DNA from 4 places in the Desulforamulus ruminis DSM 2154 genome. Region 2 is predicted to be linked to each of the others. Evidence: riboswitches for the same ligand, from Rfam matches in the RefSeq annotation. Region 2 holds a riboswitch; each other region holds the start of a gene.
The links. A riboswitch is a leader RNA that binds a small molecule or an ion and turns the genes downstream of it on or off. The one in region 2 is predicted to bind cyclic di-AMP.
Positions count from the first base shown of each region.

Region 1 (4,974 bases), 750 kb from region 2:
TGTGTATGACCACATACCGAAATCTTTCTATTCCTGCCTATGGTTACGCAGTAAAAGAAGAAGAACAGCCCAAAAGGGTCAAAGAGCTGCTGCAAAAACACTACCCGGATATCCTGGTACTTACCGGGCATGACGGTTTAAAAAAAGGGGCCAAAGATTTAACGGATATTAACAATTATCATAATACCAAGTATTTTATTGAGGCGGTAAAAATTGCCCGCACCTTTGAAAAAAGCAAAGACGATCTGGTGATCTTTGCCGGGGCCTGCCAATCTTGCTATGAGGCCATTCTCAGCTCCGGATCAAACTTTGCCAGCTCCCCCAAAAGAGTATTGATTCATGCCTTTGATCCGGTCTTTGTGGTGGAGAAAATTGCTTATACCTCCATCCATGATCCTATTGCCATTCGGGAGATTATCTCCAGTACCATTACCGGATTTGATGGAATTGGGGGGCTGGAAACCCGGGGTAAACACCGCCTGGGTGTTCCTAAAACAAACTATTAAATGAGTAGCCCTTTGAATTCCTCCGCATATGATGATTTAGGAGTTTATAGGGAGGGATTTCCTTTATGGATAAGCATTTAAAGACCGTTGAACGTGCCCGGTGGAGGCTGCTGGGCATGAATAATGTTGTAGGCGTGGGTGTTGGTTACAAGCATGTGGGCTTGGAACGGACGGAAAGGCCCGCCATTATTGTATTTGTTAAAAAGAAAGAGACTTCTGAGAATCTCAGCAGGGAAAATCTTGTACCTTATAAAATTAACGGCCTGGAAACAGACGTCATCGAAATTGGCGAAGTCCGCTTGTTGAGTGAACGCACCCAGGTCATTCGACCGGCCCAACCCGGGGTCAGTATCGGCCATTACCGCATTACCGCCGGTACCTTTGGGGCCGTGGTGCGGGACCGGGATACCGGGGAAAAATTAATTCTTTCCAATAATCATATTTTAGCCAATGCCTCCAATGGCAATGACGGCCGGGCCGCTGTGGGAGATCCCATTTTACAGCCCGGGGAATATGATGGCGGCACCAAAGATAACCGGATTGCCACTTTGCTCCGGTACATTCCCCTGCAAAAGGGAGAATCTCTAGCCACCTGTCCGGTAGCCAACGTTGCGGCCCGGTTGGCCAATATTTTGGTGCATACCCTTCGACCCAATTATGATTTAAGATTTTTTAAGCGCGGCAGGGCGGAAAATTTGGTTGACTGTGCCGTGGCCCGGCCGGTTCGCGAGAATGTTATCTTTGAAGAAGTTCTGGGGATTGGGCGAATTGAAGGGTTGGCTGAAGCCAGACCCGGCATGCCGGTTGTAAAAAGCGGCAGAACCACCGGTATCACCAAGGGGACCGTTACTGCCGTAGGTGCTACGCTGGAGGTAAAACTGGACGATGAAAGCACCGCTCATTTTAGCGGCCAGGTGGTGACCAATATGAAGTCCCAGGGCGGAGACAGCGGGTCCCTGGTGCTGACGGAAGGCAACCGGGCCGTTGGTCTGCTGTTTGCAGGTTCTGATAAAGTGACGGTATTTAACCCTATTCAACGGGTACTGGAAAAATTAAATGTGGAGTTATAAGCTAGACCAACCCCGGGGACGAAAATCCCGGGGTTTTGTTCCATAGTAAATAATGGTATAGATGATCAATCATGAGAATTTATCCAGAAACTTTGATCATTGCCTATAGAATCTAATTGATTCAATGATTGGCATGTCATACGGTTTTTGTAAGAAAATCCATTTTTTTGTATATTTAGGACAGGCCTTCCGGTTCTGCCGGAAGGGTAAAATTCATGCCGAATCCCGGGAGGTCCCGGGTACGGAGGAACCAGCCATTTGGGGGTGAATCCTTTTATTTTTTAGGTAGGGTTATCCTTGCCCGAACCCGTCAGCTAACTCCGGAGGCAAAAAGGAGGAGAAAGAAAGTGCAGTTTCGTTTAAAAAGAGTTTCCATGTTTCTTGCGACCTTGTTCACGCTCGCCTTTCTGGTATCCATGGCTAGCCCCCAAGCGGCTTTGGCTGTAGACAAGGATGGCCAGCAAATGGTTGCCCTGGTGAATGCGAATCGGTCTAAAGCGGGACTTCCGGCCCTGCAGTACGATTCCCAGCTATGTGCTCAGGCAGCCCAACTCTTAAGCGCCTACCAGAAGACCGGCCAGATTCCCAGCACCGCAAACCTGTATCAGGTAGCTAAAAACGGAGGTTACAAATCCCTTGGACAAACCGTTGTCCGCGGTAGCGATGTAAAGGCCATGGTTGATAAGCAACTAACTTGCTATGGCAACAGCTCGGTTTTAAACGCCAAGTACGACTGCGTGGGTGTGGCCATGGTCAACACCACCAGTGGCAAGCTTTGTGTTCAACTACTGGCCACCAAGGGAAGCAGTAAGCCCGCAACGCCGAAGCCTACGCCCACGCCGACCCCCACTCCTACACCTGGGGATGGGGAACCAAATGAAGGCTCCGGTTCCTCGGATGCCAGCATGAACCAGTTGCAGCAGCAGGTAGTGGATCTGGTCAACGCGGAACGGGCCAAACAGGGACTTAAACCGGTGGTGGCCAAGCAGGACTTAACCGCTGTAGCTCAGTTAAAGGCTCAGGATATGTACAATAAAAAATATTTTTCTCACACTTCTCCCACTTACGGTTCCCCCTTTGACATGATGCGCCAGCAGGGAATTAGTTACACGGCCGCCGGCGAAAATATTGCCATGGGACAGAAGACCGCCCAGCAGGTCATGACCGACTGGATGAACAGCTCCGGTCACCGGGCGAACATTTTAAATGCCAATTATAATGAAATTGGTGTGGGAGTTTACCAGAGTTATAATGGTTATGGTTATATCTGGGTGCAGGAATTTGCCCGCAGATAACGTTTCGGGACAAACCGTGTCCTTGGAATAAAGCCTGGATAATGAACAAAATACCAGAATAAGGCAGCAGGAGGATATATTTCCTCCTGTTTTTTTTCATTTTCTTGAGGATTGACCACATTTTCAGCACATTTCTCCAGCCAAACCAATATATATATTAAGGAGATATTCTGAAAGGAGGCTATGATAAATGGCCATGAAGAGGCAGCCTAAGACGCGGTACCGTAAAACACGCGCCTACGAGAGAGCCGGAACCACGACCGAACCGTTAAGAACAGAAAGGCTGACCGTGGAAGAGGTAATCGCTGAAAATACCGAGCAAACCATAGTTCGTGGAACCCTCTCCGTACCAGAGGAAAAACCCGAAATTGAAGAGATCCTTGCCATTGACACCAAGGTTAAGCTGAGGAAGGTTGAGGTTATTCCCGATAAGGTTATTGTTGAAGGAACCCTTAAACTGAGAGTGATGTATTCTGCCTTTAAAGATGACCAGTCTGTACACACCTTTCATGACGAAATCGATTTTGTGGATTTTGTGGATGTTGAAGGCGCCCGTCCCGGCATGAACAAGGAAGTTGACATTGTGGTAGAGGATGTGAGCCTGACCAGAAATCCCAAGTGCGCCGCGGATTGGGATGTAGCGGCAGTAATTATGGTTACGGCCAGGATCACCGAAACCCGTGAAGTGGATGCCCTGGTTGAATGCCCGGAGGGGTTTGAATGCGAGTCCGAACAAATGAATCTGGAGCAATTGGTAGGCAGTGGCTCCAAACAAGTATTGATTGATGACGAATTTGAAATTCCGGAACGCAAGCCCGATGTTGAAAAGGTCCTGCGCTGCATGTGCGATGTTGAAATCACCAATGTTAAAATTATCCGCAATAAAGTAATCATTGACGGTGAAGTGGAACTGGAGTGCCTTTACACCGCCATGAAAGACGACCAGAAAGTCCATACCTTTGAGAATACCTTTAATTTTACTGATTTTATTGAAATTGAAGGCGCCGAGCAGGGCATGATCGCCAAAGTAGACGTCATGGTGGAGAGTTGCTTTGTTGAAGAGGATGAAGACAATGCATGCCTGCTGTCTCCCACCATTGTCTTAAATGTCACCGCCCGGGTGGTTGAAAACCGGGAAGTGAGTGTAATTACCGAAGTGAAAGGCGCTGAATCCCTAAAAACCGCTACCCTGGCCATGGAGAGCCTGGTGGGCGAAGAATGCAAACAGGTGGTTATCCGGGATTTCAAAGAACCGCCGCATCATAAGCCGGATGTTGACAAAGTCCGGGATATTAAGATTGGCGACATCGTTATCAAGGACAGTGACGTTATCCAGGATAAAGTGCTGGTCCGGGGCACCATCGAGTTCCAGGTGATTTATACCTCGGTGAAGAAGGATCAGGCCGTCCACATGATTCACCGGAAGGTTACTTTCAAGACCTTCATTGACGTTCCCGGCGCCCGCCCTGATGACAATGTAGACTTTGATATAAACGTGGAATGGACCAATGCTAAGATGGACGGTTGCGACCTGCTGATCGAAGCGGTTCTGGAAATTTGCGCCAGGGTTACCGAAACGGTGCGGCGGGAAATTGTGACCGGTGTAAGCCTGCCGGAACCTACTCCTGCTCCTACGGAGGAGCCTGAAGCGTGCGTGCCCGGAACGGTCTTTAATTACACCATCCAGCAGGGAGATACCCTGAGCAAACTGGCCCAGCGTTATGGCACCACCGTCAGTGCCATTAGAAGAGCCAATCCCGAGATTACCAATGTTAACCAATTAACCGTGGGGCAGGTAATCAAAATTCCTTGCGCTGCCAAGGGTTAATTATATAAACCTATAAGGAGGTATAAAAATGCCTAACGGTACTCTTCCACTCGATTGCGTTCTTGTGAAGCTGCCCATTGTTTTAGCCGACGTCCCAGGATCCATTTCTGTGGATAACGTAACATGCCTGGAAGAAGTGGCTAGAAAAGTGGATCATATTGATGTGGTGGTGCGGGATTTGGAAGCAGATCCCCACTTCACCACCGAGGTGGGTTGCAACAGCCCTAAGGCCACCATCCATTTTGGAGAGCCCCAGTGCGGACCCAGCTTCATTC
Region 1 covers NC_015589.1:147,576-152,549, forward strand. Annotated here, with positions in the region: gene yabG (sporulation peptidase YabG) at 1-506, shown strand, start outside; gene DESRU_RS00775 (chymotrypsin family serine protease) at 572-1,576, shown strand; cyclic di-AMP (ydaO/yuaA leader) riboswitch at 1,783-1,920, shown strand; gene DESRU_RS00780 (CAP domain-containing protein) at 1,924-2,871, shown strand; gene DESRU_RS00785 (DUF3794 and LysM peptidoglycan-binding domain-containing protein) at 3,062-4,699, shown strand; gene DESRU_RS00790 (DUF3794 domain-containing protein) at 4,728-4,974, shown strand, end outside.
Region 1: linked by a shared signal. The riboswitch ahead of DESRU_RS00780 (CAP domain-containing protein) and the one ahead of DESRU_RS04425 (C40 family peptidase) in region 2 are both predicted to bind cyclic di-AMP.

Region 2 (4,974 bases):
TGATTCGCCATAATCAATCCTCCCACACGTTTTTTAGCTTTTATCATTAAACGGTCTTAATTTTAAAAAACTTTAGTCTAACTATATTCTGCTAATCCTAAATATAATTTTTTTGACATAAAATGTCAATTGGTTGACTAAAAATAAATAAATAATTCTGCATATAATGATAATTTAATTTATTCCGATGATTATTGCTTTAATATGATCTCCCTACTGGAACAGGAATATATTTTAGTATGCACCCTGCCATTTAAAATTCCGTTGGCGTAAATAAAAGAGAGTAGAGATCCCTCTCCGGCAGGCGCCCCGGTTGACGGGTCTCACCCACTGGGAATTTAGACTTTGTTCTTTGAAAGGAGAAAAAGATGAGGAAAATTAGCAAGCTGTTGATGGTTCTGCTGTCCATATGTCTGCTTTCCACCTTGTTTGCCGGTTCTGTTTGGGCCGATTCTGGGAAGAAGAATAAGGGCAACCAAGGAATGAGGGGATACCAGGGGAAATCCACGGTTTTTGTGGATGTTAATAACCACTGGGCGAAAAATGACATTGAAAAACTCCAATTTAAAGGGATCATGAAGGGTTATGAAAACCAGCAGTTCATGCCCGAACGTTCTGTGACTAAAAACGAAGCCATCGCCATCATTATGAGAGTGGTTAACCATGAGGAGATTTCTTTCAATAAGGTTGACGCCTTTAAGAATATCTTTCCCAGTTGGATGGGTTTGGCACCTGTTCAAGCCTACGATGCAGGGATTATCGCAGACTGGGAACTAGTCAACTGGAATGGCAACCAGCCGGCTACACGGATTGAAGTGGCCATGTGGCTGAGCCGTGCCTCCGAGGATAAAGATGTTTCTCTGGAGGAAATGTTGTCCTACGCCAAGGATGTAAAGCAGCTTAGCAAAGATGAACTTGTATACGCAGCGGTCATGTATAACAAAGGGATTATGAAAGGCTCTGCCAACGGCTACCTAAACCCCTATAAAGCCATTTCCAGGGGTGAGTTTGCCGTAATGATCTCCCGGTTTATGAACAGTGAAGGTCTTGATGACCAGGATCCGGACGATGAGGATTCTTCCACCGTTGTTATTAAACAGTTAGTCCCCGCTAACAAGGCTAAAATCGATGTGGATACCAGGGAATTTAAAATCCGCTTTTCGGAAGAATTGACTTTAGCAGAGGGTAAGGATAGGGAAGATTTGCTTGAGGCCGTAAGAATACTTCGCTATGAAAAAGGTGCCTGGGCCAATACCAATCTGGACTTTACCATTGTCTTCAGCGAAAATGATGATGATCTGGTGATCAAGCTAGACCGTGATGAAAAGCTGGCCGGCAACACCAAATATTGCATTACCTTGGCTGATAATATGCTGGAAACCGTAGCAGATGACTCCGACGATGCTAAAACTTTTACAGCTATTGCTAAAGGGGAATGGACCTTTGCTACCGGAGAAAATGAGTTAGCCCTGGAAAAGGCGACAGCCAGCAGCAAAAATACGGTTGTACTTCAGTTCAATGAAACTCTTCAGAAAGGTGAAGACTTTAGTTCCAGCGGGGCCGGAATTCACATTTTGAAGGGGCATAAGGAACTGGATATCGACGCAGCGGGGATCTCCAAGAATAAGCTGACCGTTACCTTGGATGCAGACGACAGCCTTGAAGACGGTGAAGACTATAAGGTATGGATCGGCGAGGGTGTGATTGATTACTTTGCAATGAACGAAGATGACGCTTTAACCTTTGAGTACCAAGAATAAATAAACGGCACCTTTACGGTGCCGTTTATTTATTCCTGAAGCAGGTCTGTATTTTCAGGAAGTTTTTCATACTTAAACCCCGGAAATCTCTCCGGGGTTTTATAAGCTAGGGAATAATTCTGTTGGCTCCGCGGTAATTTTTAGACCAGTAGCTGTCGGCGAGGGAATCAATCCGGACACCCCTGGAACTGGAAGAGTGAATAAATTGATTATTACCGATATAAATACCGGAATGGTTAATTCCGCTTCCTCCAGTATTAAAGAACACCAGGTCTGCGGGTTCCAATTGTTCCTTCTTAATGACAGTACCGGCGTTGTATTGCCCGGCAGCAGTATGGACCAAATCAATATTAAAATTTTTAAAGACATAACGTACGTAACCGGAGCAGTCAAAACCTGCGGGGCTCTCTCCACCTGAACGATATTTGGACCCGATCAGTGTCTTGGCAAAATCCAGTACAGCGGTAATTCTGCCGCCCCCTCTGGAAACCTGCTGTTGGGATTGATTGGCAGACGAACGAACAGACTGATTTACTGAGTCCGGCAGGTTTAAAACCTGGCCAACGCTAAGATTGTCGCTAGTTAATTGATTGATTTGCTTTAAAGCCTCTACAGTAGTTCCATTCCGGTTGGCAATAGCCCACAGGCTATCTCCCTGGGCTACGGTAACTTGTGCCGCGTAGGCGGAACCCGTTCCTAGAACCGTTGCCAGACATACGGAAGCAACCAGTAAGGAAAGTTTCCTCCTTATTGACAAACGCTCTTTCCCCCACTTTCTACTCCTACGGGGTTAGCTGACGGGTTCGGACCGAAAGATAGCCCGCTACCAACAGGTAGTTCACCCCCAAAATAACGGTTCCCCCGTTTCCTCAAAATAGAAATTAGGCGCCCATTTTATATTTTATTAGCTATTTCGCCATTTGTTTCCAGTTTCCTGCTTAAAAAATGAGATTTATTCTTTTTTCTCTAAAATAGGTCCTTTTTCCTATAAAAGAAGGTTATTCATATTTTCCCCTGATTTTGGAAACAATCATCCTAGGAGAGTGCTTAAATGACCTTAACCCATGCTACATGGAACTGCGCCAAAGTAATGTTGGCTCTGACCCTGCCCTTTCAGGCGGTTATCCCCAATCAGCAGAGAGATACGCACCATTTTTGCAACCGGCAGGCCATTGAAATCCTTAAGCAGGACGGTTTTCACAAAGAAGCAAAGCTCGCTCATTCCTATCTATATGCCATGGATCGTGGTTCGGTCTGGTGTGACAGGGGATTTAAAAATATCAGCCATTATTATGATTCGCGGGAGGGAACCGGCCTTTGGCGCGGTCCCGACGCATCAACGGAATGCCTGCAATATTTTAACCGCGCACTTAAAAAGTGGCAGCGGGGTTATTATAAGGAAGCCTTTTTTTATCTGGGCGCAGCCTGCCATATCGTTCAGGATTTATGCGTGCCTCATCACGCCAGGGGACAGGTTTTAGGAGGTCACAAATTTTTTGAAGATCGGGCCAGAGATCAATACGAGAATTACTCCCTTTATTCCGGTGGAATTTATCATTTGTCAGACCGCCCGGAGGACTGGGTCAGAAAAAATGCTTCCTTTTCCTCGGACTTTCTTTCGCAAGTGACGGATAACAGACCTCTATCCGTCATCGATGAGACCATTCAAATTTTATTAAAAAGGGCCCAGAGAACCACTGCCGGGTTCCTGCAATTTTCTATTCATCATATGAAGATATAAGTAAAACCCCGCCACAGCGGGGTTTACTTATATTACAGTTTAATCAAACAAACCCAGGCCGCTCAGCAACACAATCACGATGGCCACCGGCACCACAAACCGGACGACTAACCAATATCCTTGAATCAGCCTCTTGTTATTCAAGCTCCCGGAGTTGGATATTTCATCGGCTATATCCCACCGGCTTAGCTTCCAGCCGGCAAAAAGAGCAATGGCTAGACCGGTAATGGGAAGCAACAAGTTGGAACTGGTATAATCATAAAGATCAAACAAGGTCTTACCAAACAGGTGGAAATCTGCCAACAGGCTGTTGGAAAGAGTAGCCGTACTTCCAATCAGGGCCATCCCCAGGGCGGTAACCACCGTGGCTCTTTTTCTGGACCAATTTCTTTCCTCACGCAAGTAAGCAACCGGCACTTCAAAAAGCGAGATCATGGCACCGGTGGCGGCGATGGAACTTAAGATAAAGAAAAGCGTCAGGAACACCTGTCCGAAGGGCATGGAATTAAATACCATGGGAATGGTCATAAAGAGCAATTTAGCACCATCTGTAGGACTAAAACCAAAGGCAAAGACCGCCGGGAAAATAGCCATGCCGGCCATCATGGAAACCACAGTATCGGCCAAGGCAACCTTTACCCCGGTGCCGATCAGGTTTTCCCCTTTGCCAATATAACTGCCGTAAGTAATCATGGCACCCATACCTACAGACAGTTTAAAGAAGGCCAGACCCATGGCCGCTAAAACCGTAGCCCCGGTAATTTGGGCAAAGTCGGGTTTAAAGAGAAAGGCCAGTCCTTCACTGGCTCCGGGTAAAGTCAGGGCCCGGATATCGCAGATCAGCAATAAAACAAACAAAATAGGCAGCAGGGTTTTGGTCATCCGTTCAATGCCGTTCTTAACTCCTGCCAAAATTACGGCACCGGTTACAATCAAAACAATCCACTGCCAGATTAAAGGGGACCAAACACTGCTGACAAAGGTGTTAAAGGCCTGCTCGGATACCTTTGGATCCGCAGTCATTAACCCCCCGCCAATGGCTTTAAAAATATAAGCATATACCCAGCCGGCCACCGAGGTATAAAAAGCCATAATCAAAAAAGCAGCCACTGCACCGGAAAGTCCGGCAAAAAACCAGGGGGTGGACGGAGCCAATCTTTTAAAGGACCCTACTGCTGCGGCATTGGAACGGCGGCCAATGACAAATTCGGAAATCATAACGGGCAATCCAATTAAACAGACACATAATAAATAAATAAGAATAAATGCGGCACCGCCATTTTGACCGGTAATGGTAGGAAATTTCCAAATATTCCCCAACCCCACCGCAGATCCCAAGGTCGCGGCAATAACCCCCAAGGTAGAACCAAAACCTTCTCTGCTGGAAAACTGTGTTTGAGTTCGACTTGCTTCTCTCATCTTCCTATCCTTTCTTTCTTTTAACTTAACCTGCTTGTTTCGGCATCTGCAATG
Region 2 covers NC_015589.1:894,196-899,169, reverse strand. Annotated here, with positions in the region: gene DESRU_RS04435 (methyl-accepting chemotaxis protein) at 1-11, opposite strand, end outside; gene DESRU_RS04430 (S-layer homology domain-containing protein) at 369-1,760, shown strand; gene DESRU_RS04425 (C40 family peptidase) at 1,867-2,517, opposite strand; cyclic di-AMP (ydaO/yuaA leader) riboswitch at 2,524-2,658, opposite strand; gene DESRU_RS04420 (zinc dependent phospholipase C family protein) at 2,812-3,501, shown strand; gene DESRU_RS04415 (sodium-dependent transporter) at 3,541-4,920, opposite strand.

Region 3 (4,974 bases), 770 kb from region 2:
TAATGAGCTAATTATATACCTATTAAAATATTTTTTCAATATGTTATAACATTATTCATTTTTTATTATGTCACATTTAAGAGCTTACTCCAGCTCAGGACTCAGACCTTACCCTAGGCCTTGCAACCCGCACCCCTTGAGCAAAAAGAATGGACTCCTGTAGTAGAACCAGGAGCCCATTTAGAAAGGCAACCCCTTACCTTTCTATGGGTGTCGGTTTGTCCAGTGGTTTTGTTGACACCTTTGCCCGTTTACCTTTCCGCGCATCCCACAAGCGACGGGTGGGTCTTTCTCTTTAGCATTTCCCCTGAAAAAATATATATCCGATTATTGAACCGCCTGGGGGGTAATCCTTGGACTGTATTCAGCTAGGTTAGGATAAAATGCAATATCGTTCACTCTAAAAATGCTCTTATGTTTCGTTAACAGTGTTTTTAACGGGTATCTCTCGGCTGTATCAATGACAACCACTCTTTTCAGGTTCTGATTCCGGGTCATGGCTTTACGAAACATCCAATTAGACCGAAAGTCTGTGGGAGGAAAGGAATAACCGATGATAATAATTTCCGAGGCTTTCTCTAGAGCCCTTCGGGCCTGCCCCCATAATTTCGGTATAAAGGGCACCGACTGATAATTCTTCATTAAGGTAGGCGGAATAATGACCCGGCTTAAACGCTGGCAGCAATTTCGGGTCATGCAATTTAGCATATTGGCCATTCCGTTAATAATTAAACTCTGTCCTGCAACACCATCGTGCTGGTAGGTAAATAGCCGGCCGCACCGGGGGCAATAGAGCCAGTTTAGGGAACCGTGCAGCTTTAGTAATTGAATGTTGGAAGAAGGTTGCGCCGGTCCGGTCGCTTCATGTCTCCACAATTCTCCCTGCTCCTTCTCTCTGGCGGAGGGCTGCAAATTATTACAGGGAATCCCGTATCCGTCCCGGGTATGCCAAAAGACGCGGGCATCCTTTCGGTTTAACAGGGCGTAATCCATCAGCAGCTCATAGTTAAAGGATATAACCGTATCCTCCGGTTGCAGGGATTCCGCAATTCTTTGGTAGTGCGGGCAGGGGGTTCCGTACAAAATTTTATCAAAGGTTAAGGCCATTAATAAAAGGAATTCTTCATAGGCTTGTACAAGGCGGCCTTGTCCCGCAGTATCCTCCTGGAGTTCAATATTGAGCAGGGTCAATACCTCTTCCATATCCAGATCGGAGCGGGCTATTTTATCTTTGGAAATGCCCCAGAATTCCTCAATGAAAGCAAAAATATGCCGGTATTTCAAGTTTTCATCACCGAAGTACCGGTTTTTGACCTGGTGGATATTCATCACCCGCATGGCCTTTTGAAAAAAGTTTTTAGCTACGGGGCTTGTTTCACCCAGGAAAGATCCCGTATAAGCCGCACTGGCCCCTGCTCCTAATACATATACCTTGGTCATGTATTTATTATGATGCACTCACCAGGAAAATAACCAGACTCTCTTAGGGCATTGTTTCCCTTTGTCAGGAAAACACATACCGGAATATTTGTCCGATCATAAAAAATGCCGTCAAGTAACAAACCCCCATGCCCACCCGGGTATCCAAAGAAGAATCTTTGTTTCCCAACCAGGTGAGAACTTCATCGGTAAAATCAAAATTGGAGGAGGATTCCAAAGGGAGGACGGTTCCCGGAGGGATAAAACCCCCATTGAATTCAACACTTTTAATCATGTTTAACACCACCGAACATTTGTTTTGTTGTGATTTTATACCAAACATTCGTTCTTGTCAATCATAAATTTGCTTCGGAAAAAAATTTTATCTGCTGAACCAGCGCAAAATAAAAGGGCTGCGCAAAAAGAACACAGAATCGTTCCTTTTACGCAGCTCATTATTTTATAAAAGATAAATTGGGGACGCTTTCTGGTTTACCGCAGTCTTATAAGCTAACCGCTGACGGAATAGGGAATAACTCGTTTTTCCCAGGTACGGATCGTTACATGATCATTTTTATTTTCTAGAATATACTGGGGTAGGATCGGCGTTTTTCCATAACCATTGGGGGCGTTGATAATGTAAGTGGGTACCGCCAGACCGGAGGTAAACCCTCTCAATTGTTCCATAATGTTAATACCGTCTTGCACCCCGGTGATAAAATGCCGGGTACCCTTCACCGCTTTCGCATGAAAAATGTAATAGGGTTTCACCCGAATGCGCAAGAGGCTGTGGTTTAACCGCTTCATGACATGGGGATCATTGTTGATGTCTTTCAACAAAACCGCCTGGTTACCCAGCACAACTCCGGCCTTTATCAGCATATCGCACGCTTTCTTGGCCTCAGGAGTCACTTCCAGGGGATGATTAAACTGAGTATTCATGTAAATGGGCGGGTGCTTCTCCAGCACGGAGCATAGCTGGGAAGTAACCCTTTGGGGCATGGTCACCGGTATCCGGCTGCCAATCCGTTTGATTTCAACATGGGGGATATTGTCAAGCTCGGTTAACAGCCAGTCCAACTGCTTGTTGGATAGGAGCAACGCATCTCCCCCGGTTATTAAAACGTCCCTGATTTCGGGATTTTCTCTGATGTACCGCAGGGAAGCCTCCAGCACTTGCCTGGGCTTATGAACATCAATATCTCCGATGTTCCTGCGTCTCTGGCAATGACGGCAATACATGGCGCACTGATTGGTTACGTTGATAATTAAGCGGTCCGGGTAACGACGGGTAATACCGGCCGCAGGAGAAGTAAACTCCTCTCCCATGGGATCTTCCTTGCCGTAGCGGTCAAGAATCTCCAGGCCGCTGGGGATAGCCTGGCGCCAAACCGGGCCTTCTTTTCCGCCGGCAATGGCAAGGGCTAAATAATAGGGCGAAACAGCCCAGCGGAACTGACGGCCTACCTTTTCGATATCGTTAAATTCGTCGGATTCCAGGCGAACCAACCGGCTTAAAATTCTGACATCTCTAATCCGGTTGGCCATCTGCCAGCGCCAGTCATTCCACTGTTCCTCAGTGGCATTAAAATACTCCAGCAACTCACTTTTTGCCTTGGTGTATTCTCCTTGGATTTCAAACCCGTCCGGTATACTTTTTTTCTGCTCCAGGTATTCTGTAATTTGATCCTTTAATTCTGCCGCCCTTCTAAGGGCAATGTCCCTTTTCTCCCATTCTAACTGCTGTTCGTCCTGCCACATCTTTACAGACATACTATCCCATCCTTTCCTTCATGCTTACGAAGTTAGCTGACGGGTTCGGGTCGAAAGGAAACCCTACCTATTAACATAGGATTCACCCCGGAATTGGTTCCTCCGCTTCCGATCACGGAATTAAGCATATTTTTCCAGGCAACGTCATGTTTTTATAAAGTTGCCACAACTCATTATATCATGCAAGTTGTTTTGAATTCAACATAAAAAAGATGCCTTAGCACCTTTTTTATAAATCATATTCTAATGTTTATTAAACTCTTACTAATCCTTTTTTACAGGAGGCGCTTAAAGTTCCAAAGATGGTAATAATATCGCCGCCTTCAATCACATTTTTTGAAGTAGGATTAACAATTTCGCCCACATCTTTTCTTTGAATAGTCAAAACACGGCTCTGATCGCACAGTTCCAATTGGGAAAGATATTTTCCCACCAGCGGGGATTCGGGTAATACTTTCCACTCTTCAATTTTGTTAAATCTTGATTCCACCTGAAGGGTATGCTCCATTAATTCCTCGATCAACTTGGATATTTCTTCATTTAATTGATCCCGTTTCTTGACCAAATCATACAACTGTTCATGCAAACCCTGGAGCACCCGTCTTTGACCAAAGTCCTCCAAATATTTCTGCGCCGCGTCAAGGGACTTAACAGCCACTCCCACCCCTGGTGTAACTTGAACAATTCCTGCTTCCTGCAACAAAATCAAAGCCCGGCGAATGGTCTCCGGCGAAACATTATACTTCCCCGCCAAAGTTGACCGGCCAAATATCTTTTGGCCCTCTTGATATTCTCCCCTTACGATCCTGTCCGCAATGTCCGCGGCAATGTTCATGTACTTGGCTAAATGAACCTCTCCACTCTGCAAGATAAAAACCTCCGAAAAATTTTTGTCTGCGTTTATATTATAACTTCATTCCTATTATAACTTCATTCCGAAAAATTCATAGGGGTTAACAAAAAAAACAGCCTGTTCTCAACTTAACAGGCTGTTTTTGGCCATTAAAAGTATAAATCTCTGGCCCCTTGCTCAATTTGTTTTAACCGGTCTTCAGTAATCCTGCGAATTTCCGGACTTTTAATTTCTTCCAGATGACGGCGGATGGTCTCATCTCCCAGTTCCCTGGTTTCCGGAGAGGCATAGTCCAACAGGTATTCTTTAAAGGTGAGAATGGCGTTGGGCTGGCATACGTTTTGAATTTCCCCGTTTTTAGCCAGTGCCATAAAGCGGTCCCCGGTGCGGCCTTTACGGTAACAGGCGGTACAGTAGCTGGGCAGCCAGCCGGACTGACAAACCGAGTTCAGAACTTCATCCGGGCTGCGGTGATCATCCACGGCAAACTGCGGCGGTGTATCGTCACAACAGCAGTCGGTTTTTCCATCGGCCAAACAGGCCAGACGCTCGGCCTCTTTTTTATATCCTCCCACCCCGGTACAGGAACCGGCGGAAATCTGAGAGATGCCGTAATTGAGCAGCATATCCCGGTATTGGGGACTTTCCCGGGTGGAAATAATCATGCCCGTATAGGGAACCGCCAAACGGAGAATGGCAACCAGTTTCATAAACTGTTCGTCATTTACCAAATAAGGATAACTGTCGTAATCAACCCCTTGGGCCGGACGGATGCGGGGTACGGAAATGGTATGGGGTCCCACGCCGAAACGTTCTTCCATGTGCTGGGCATGCATAATCTGAGCCATAACCTCGAATTTATAGTCATAAAGTCCATAAAGTACGCCAAAGCCTACATCATCAACACCGGCCATCATAGCCCGGTCGTG
Region 3 covers NC_015589.1:1,663,582-1,668,555, reverse strand. Annotated here, with positions in the region: gene DESRU_RS08340 (SIR2 family protein) at 328-1,440, opposite strand; gene DESRU_RS08335 (hypothetical protein) at 1,505-1,762, opposite strand; gene eam (glutamate 2,3-aminomutase) at 1,930-3,192, opposite strand; cyclic di-AMP (ydaO/yuaA leader) riboswitch at 3,199-3,329, opposite strand; gene DESRU_RS08325 (winged helix-turn-helix domain-containing protein) at 3,446-4,060, opposite strand; gene hydG ([FeFe] hydrogenase H-cluster radical SAM maturase HydG) at 4,195-4,974, opposite strand, start outside.
Region 3: linked by a shared signal. The riboswitch ahead of eam (glutamate 2,3-aminomutase) and the one ahead of DESRU_RS04425 (C40 family peptidase) in region 2 are both predicted to bind cyclic di-AMP.

Region 4 (4,974 bases), 1.6 Mb from region 2:
CTCGGGACCGGGCTGCCGGGAGATTAAATCCCGGATGCTCTCTAAGGAAAACCATGCCCGGTGTTTCTTTTGCCGGTGATAGTCGTTTACGGCATGATGGGCGATGGCGAAAAGCCAGACTTCCAGAGAGCCTCTTTCCGGTTGAAAAGTGCTGATTTTACGGTAAATTTTTTCGAAGACCTGGCTGGTAACTTCTTCGGACTCATGAGAATTGCCAATGCGATAACGGATATAGTTATAGAGGCGTTGGTAGTAACTGTCAAAAATATGGGTAAATTGTTCCGGTTCAATTTGGGATTCAGGCCGAAGAAAAAGATCTTTTTTAAAAAACATTGAAAAAGCTTTCTCCATTTTTTACTCCTTTAGAGGATTTATTCCTGGCCAGGTTCCTCTATATGTGAATACGATCAAACCTGCAAACCATTACAAGAAAAAAGAATGATTTCCTTCTAAACGATACAGAAATATTTTTAGTGGATGAAATAGAGCATCACATATTACCTCTAATTCCATATTATGTAAGAGGAAGCAGCTTCCATTAAAAATTAAGGAGGTTATCTGAATGGGTCAAGGATATGGTGGTGCAGGTTGCAATACCGGTTGCGATACTGGATGTAACACGGGCTGCAATACCGGATGCGGTTCAGGTTGTGGAGGTTATGGTTCTTTTCCAGCCTTTATTCTGTTTTTAATTTTAATTTTATTGTTCCTTGGTGGAGGGTTTTACGGGTATAGCGCTCCTAAATAAGCTTTTTAATAAAGAGGGATGCCCTGGTTCCTCCCGGAAAGCACCGTGAGTTTTTCGCCCACGGTGTTTTTCCTGTGTTCCGGATTCTTTGCCATTCAGGAGAGTTGTTCTAAATCTGGGAGGATTTGTTCTGAAAACCACACTTTGTTATAATATTTTGAATAGGCGAGACCGTCCGTCAATTTAAAAACGGATCGTCCAGGGATATTTAGGGAGGGGTTCAATGCCGCACGTATTTGATGCTAAACAAAAGCACAAGTTAGATAATCCGGAGAGAAGAAAAATGTTGCCGCCTGTGGAAACACTGCAAAAATTTGGTCTGCAGCCCGGAGATGTGGTTGCAGATATTGGATGCGGCATCGGCTATTTCACCATTCCGGCGGCCAAGATGGTGGGCGAAGAAGGAAAGGTCTTTGCCTTGGATATTTCAGAAGAGATGTTAATGGAAGTCAAGAATCGGTCGGCAGTGGAGGGAATTGGGAACCTGGAGTTATTGAAAGTGGAGGAAAATCAATTTTCCCTGGCCAGCGATTCCACAACCTTTGTTTTTTTGGCTTTTGTACTCCATGAAGTTCCGGAACTGAAAGCGTATTTGCTTCAGGTCATCCGTATCTTAAAAAGTGGGGGCAGGATAGCGATTATTGAGTGGCAGAAGCGGGATATGCCCATGGGACCGCCGGTGAAACACCGTTTAGCCCAAGAGGATCTGATCCATATTTTAGGGGAGCTGGGTCTGCAATCCATCCAAGATATCCATCTCAGCGATTCTTTTTATGGTCTGGTGGCCCAAAAAGCCTGAGAATTCATTCTTTTAAATCTATCCTTATCCACAGTATGAGGAAATATGTTTTAGCATTTGTAGTATTAATTGTGCTATATCACTGAATATCTTGTGAAATGCCATATCAACGATGTTTATAAGATTATAATAATTTAACCTGTTATGATAAAATTAAGAATATAAAAATATTATATTGTTTTCGCTTAGTCTCTCATTGATGAGAGAGCGGGGGAACCAAAAATGAATTGGGGTTAATACAGTGTGTTCACACTGTTAGGGTTATACTTTTCAATCCGAACCCGTCAGCTAACTTCGTAGGCGTAGAAAAGTTGACAATAACAGCCAAACCTTTTGGCTGTTTGTTATACATTTTTATGCCCCTTCCCCTTGGATAATTCTTCCAAGGGTTTTTTGATTTAAGTTGAATGGAGGTGAAATATGATTAAGTTTGAGAAATTGACAAAGTCTTTTGGAAACCTTGTGGTGGTAGATCAGTTGGATCTACATATCCAGGAAGGGGAGTTTCTGGTTCTAATCGGTCCCAGTGGCTGTGGCAAGACCACCACTTTAAAGATGATCAACCGTCTGGTGGAACCGACATCCGGCAGTTTGTTTGTAAAGGGTAGAAATATCATGGAAATGAATCCGGTTATGCTGCGGCGGGAAATTGGCTATGTCATTCAACAAATCGGATTATTCCCGAATATGAGCATCCAAGAAAACGTGGACGTGGTTCCCCGCCTTTTGGGCTGGGATAAAGAACGCCGCCTGAAGCGGGTTAGAGAGTTACTGGAACTGGTGGATATGGACCCGGATTTGTATGCCCATCGTTATCCCAATGAATTAAGCGGCGGGCAGCAGCAGCGTATCGGCGTGCTAAGAGCACTGGCCGCCGAACCGTCCATCATTCTAATGGATGAACCCTTTGGCGCCCTGGACCCGATTACCCGGGAAAGTCTCCAGGATGAATTAAAGAATCTGCAAAGCAAGCTGCATAAAACCATTGTTTTTGTCACGCACGACATGGATGAAGCCCTAAAATTGGCGGATCGGATTGTGCTCATGAAAGACGGTAAAATTGTCCAGTTGGATACTCCGGATAGGCTGTTGCGCAAGCCGGCCAATGATTTTGTGATTGATTTCATCGGTAAGCACAGAACAAACGGCCAAGAGCTGCAGGCGGTGGAGAGTATCATGAATGCCAATCCGGTACTGATCGGCCCGGAAAAGGGGATTGCCGAAGCGGTGGCCTTGATGAAACGTAAAAGAGTAAACACCCTGCTGGTGGTGGACAATCAGCAGCGGCTGTTGGGTACCGTTTCGGTGGAAACACTGCGGGATCATAAAGAAGCCAACCAGGTGGCCGATCTGGCCTATAGCAAGGTTCCCACTGTGGCGGCCGGCTCGCCGTCCCGGGACGCCTTTGATCTGCTGGTGAATCAAAAATTGGACTATATCCCGGTAGAAGACGCCCAGCGTAAAGTGGTGGGGATTGTTACCCGCACCAGTATGGTGAACGCGCTGGCCAATGTTGTTTGGGGTGAGGAAGAGAGCGCATGAATGATTTAATACAAACCGTGATGAGCCGTCATGTAGAGATACTAACGTTAACCTGGCAGCACATTTATATTACGGCCGGCTCGGTTGCTTTAGGGGCAATGTTAGCCATTCCCCTGGGTATCTGGCTGGCGGGCCGGGAAAAAGCCGCCCGGTATGTTTTAGGTATCATTGGAACCATACAAACCATACCCAGTCTGGCTTTCTTCGGCTTTGCCTTTCCCATTCTGGGCATCGGCCTGCTCCCCGCCATGAGCATCTTGTTCTTATATTCCATTTTTCCCATTCTTCGCAACACCTACACCGGGATTAGAGAGGTGAATCCGGCCTTGGTTGAGGCGGGGAGGGGGATGGGCATGAATCAATGGGAGCTTCTGACCATGGTAAAGTTACCTCTGGCCCTCCCGTTGATTATGGGTGGGGTTAAGATCTCCACCATCTACATCGTCAGTTGGGCTACGGTGGCGGCTTTAATTGGCGCCGGCGGCCTTGGCGATTTAATCCTCGGGGGCATCAGCATGGTAAACATCCATTTAATTCTGGCCGGCACCATTCCGGCCTCAATCCTGGCCCTAATATTTGGTTTTGTCATCACACAGGTTGAAAAAGCGGTGACGCCCCAGGGCTTAAAGGCCAAATAAATCATCATGAAGGAGGTGGAATATGGTTGAAATAACATCCCTTGCCATGGAACATTTGTGGCTTTCGGCCTCGGGGGTATTTATTGCCGCACTCATCGGGATCCCCATGGGCATCCTGCTATTGCAAGTCCGTTCTCTGGCGGAACCGGTACTGGGCCTGATTGATATGCTGCAAACCATCCCCAGCCTGGCGCTGCTGGCCATCGCCCTTTATTACTTTGGACTGGGCAATGGCAGTTTAGTAGCCGCCTTAGTGGTCTATTCTTTGCTGCCCATTGTAAGAAATACTTATTTGGGCTTAAAGGGTGTAGAAGCCAATTTGATTGAAGCGGGCCGAGGGATGGGAATGACCAGGCTGCAATTATTATGGCAGGTTCAATTGCCCATTGCTCTTCCCGTTATGTTATCCGGGTTTCGTGTGGCCATGGTAACCGCCATCGGCATTGCCACCATAGGCACTCTAATTGGCGCCGGAGGTTTGGGCAGCCCCATTTGGAGAGGGATTCAACTGGCCGATAATGCCATGATTTTGTCTGCCGCCATACCGGCTGCGTTGCTGGCCGTACTATCGGACTTACTATTAAGCACTTTAGAGAAAATAACGGTTCCCAAGGGCCTGAGGGCACGGGGATCCACTTAAATGAGGGAGGTACGAATGAGAGGAAAAAAGTTTTATATTTTACTGGCATCATTACTCATCCTAACGCTGGCCTTCACCGGTTGTGGTAACGGATCAGATACAGCCGGGGGAAAGGATAAAATTGTGGTCGGTTCCAAAAATTTTAATGAAAACATCGTTCTTGGAGAGCTTATGGCTCAATTAATTGAAGCCAAGACAGACCTGCAGGTGGAACGAAAGTTGAATCTGGGAGGGACCCTGGTGTGCTTCCAGGCCCTGAAAAAAGGGGATCTGGATGTATATGCCGACTATACCGGCACGGGGTTAATGGCTGTTTTGAACCTGCCTGTTGAAACCGATCCGGACAAAGTTTATGAAATCGTGCAAAAGGAATATAACCAGCAGCATCATATTAAATGGCTGGAACCCTTGGGTTTTAATAATACTTATGCCATTGCGGTTCGTCAGGAAACGGCCAAAGAGAATAACTTAAAGAAAGTTTCCGATTTGGCGCTGCTTTCTCAGCCGCTGATTTTTGGAACGGACCAGGAATTTATTAATCGGGAAGATGGGTTGAAGGGTCTTAAGGAAGCCTATAATATTAGTTTTGCCAAGGAACAGGCCATGG
Region 4 covers NC_015589.1:3,241,681-3,246,654, reverse strand. Annotated here, with positions in the region: gene DESRU_RS16090 (sigma-70 family RNA polymerase sigma factor) at 1-333, opposite strand, end outside; gene DESRU_RS20620 (sporulation protein YjcZ) at 563-748, shown strand; gene DESRU_RS16085 (class I SAM-dependent methyltransferase) at 972-1,547, shown strand; cyclic di-AMP (ydaO/yuaA leader) riboswitch at 1,720-1,865, shown strand; gene DESRU_RS16080 (ABC transporter ATP-binding protein) at 1,968-3,089, shown strand; gene DESRU_RS16075 (ABC transporter permease) at 3,086-3,727, shown strand; gene DESRU_RS16070 (ABC transporter permease) at 3,750-4,367, shown strand; gene DESRU_RS16065 (glycine betaine ABC transporter substrate-binding protein) at 4,383-4,974, shown strand, end outside.
Region 4: linked by a shared signal. The riboswitch ahead of DESRU_RS16080 (ABC transporter ATP-binding protein) and the one ahead of DESRU_RS04425 (C40 family peptidase) in region 2 are both predicted to bind cyclic di-AMP.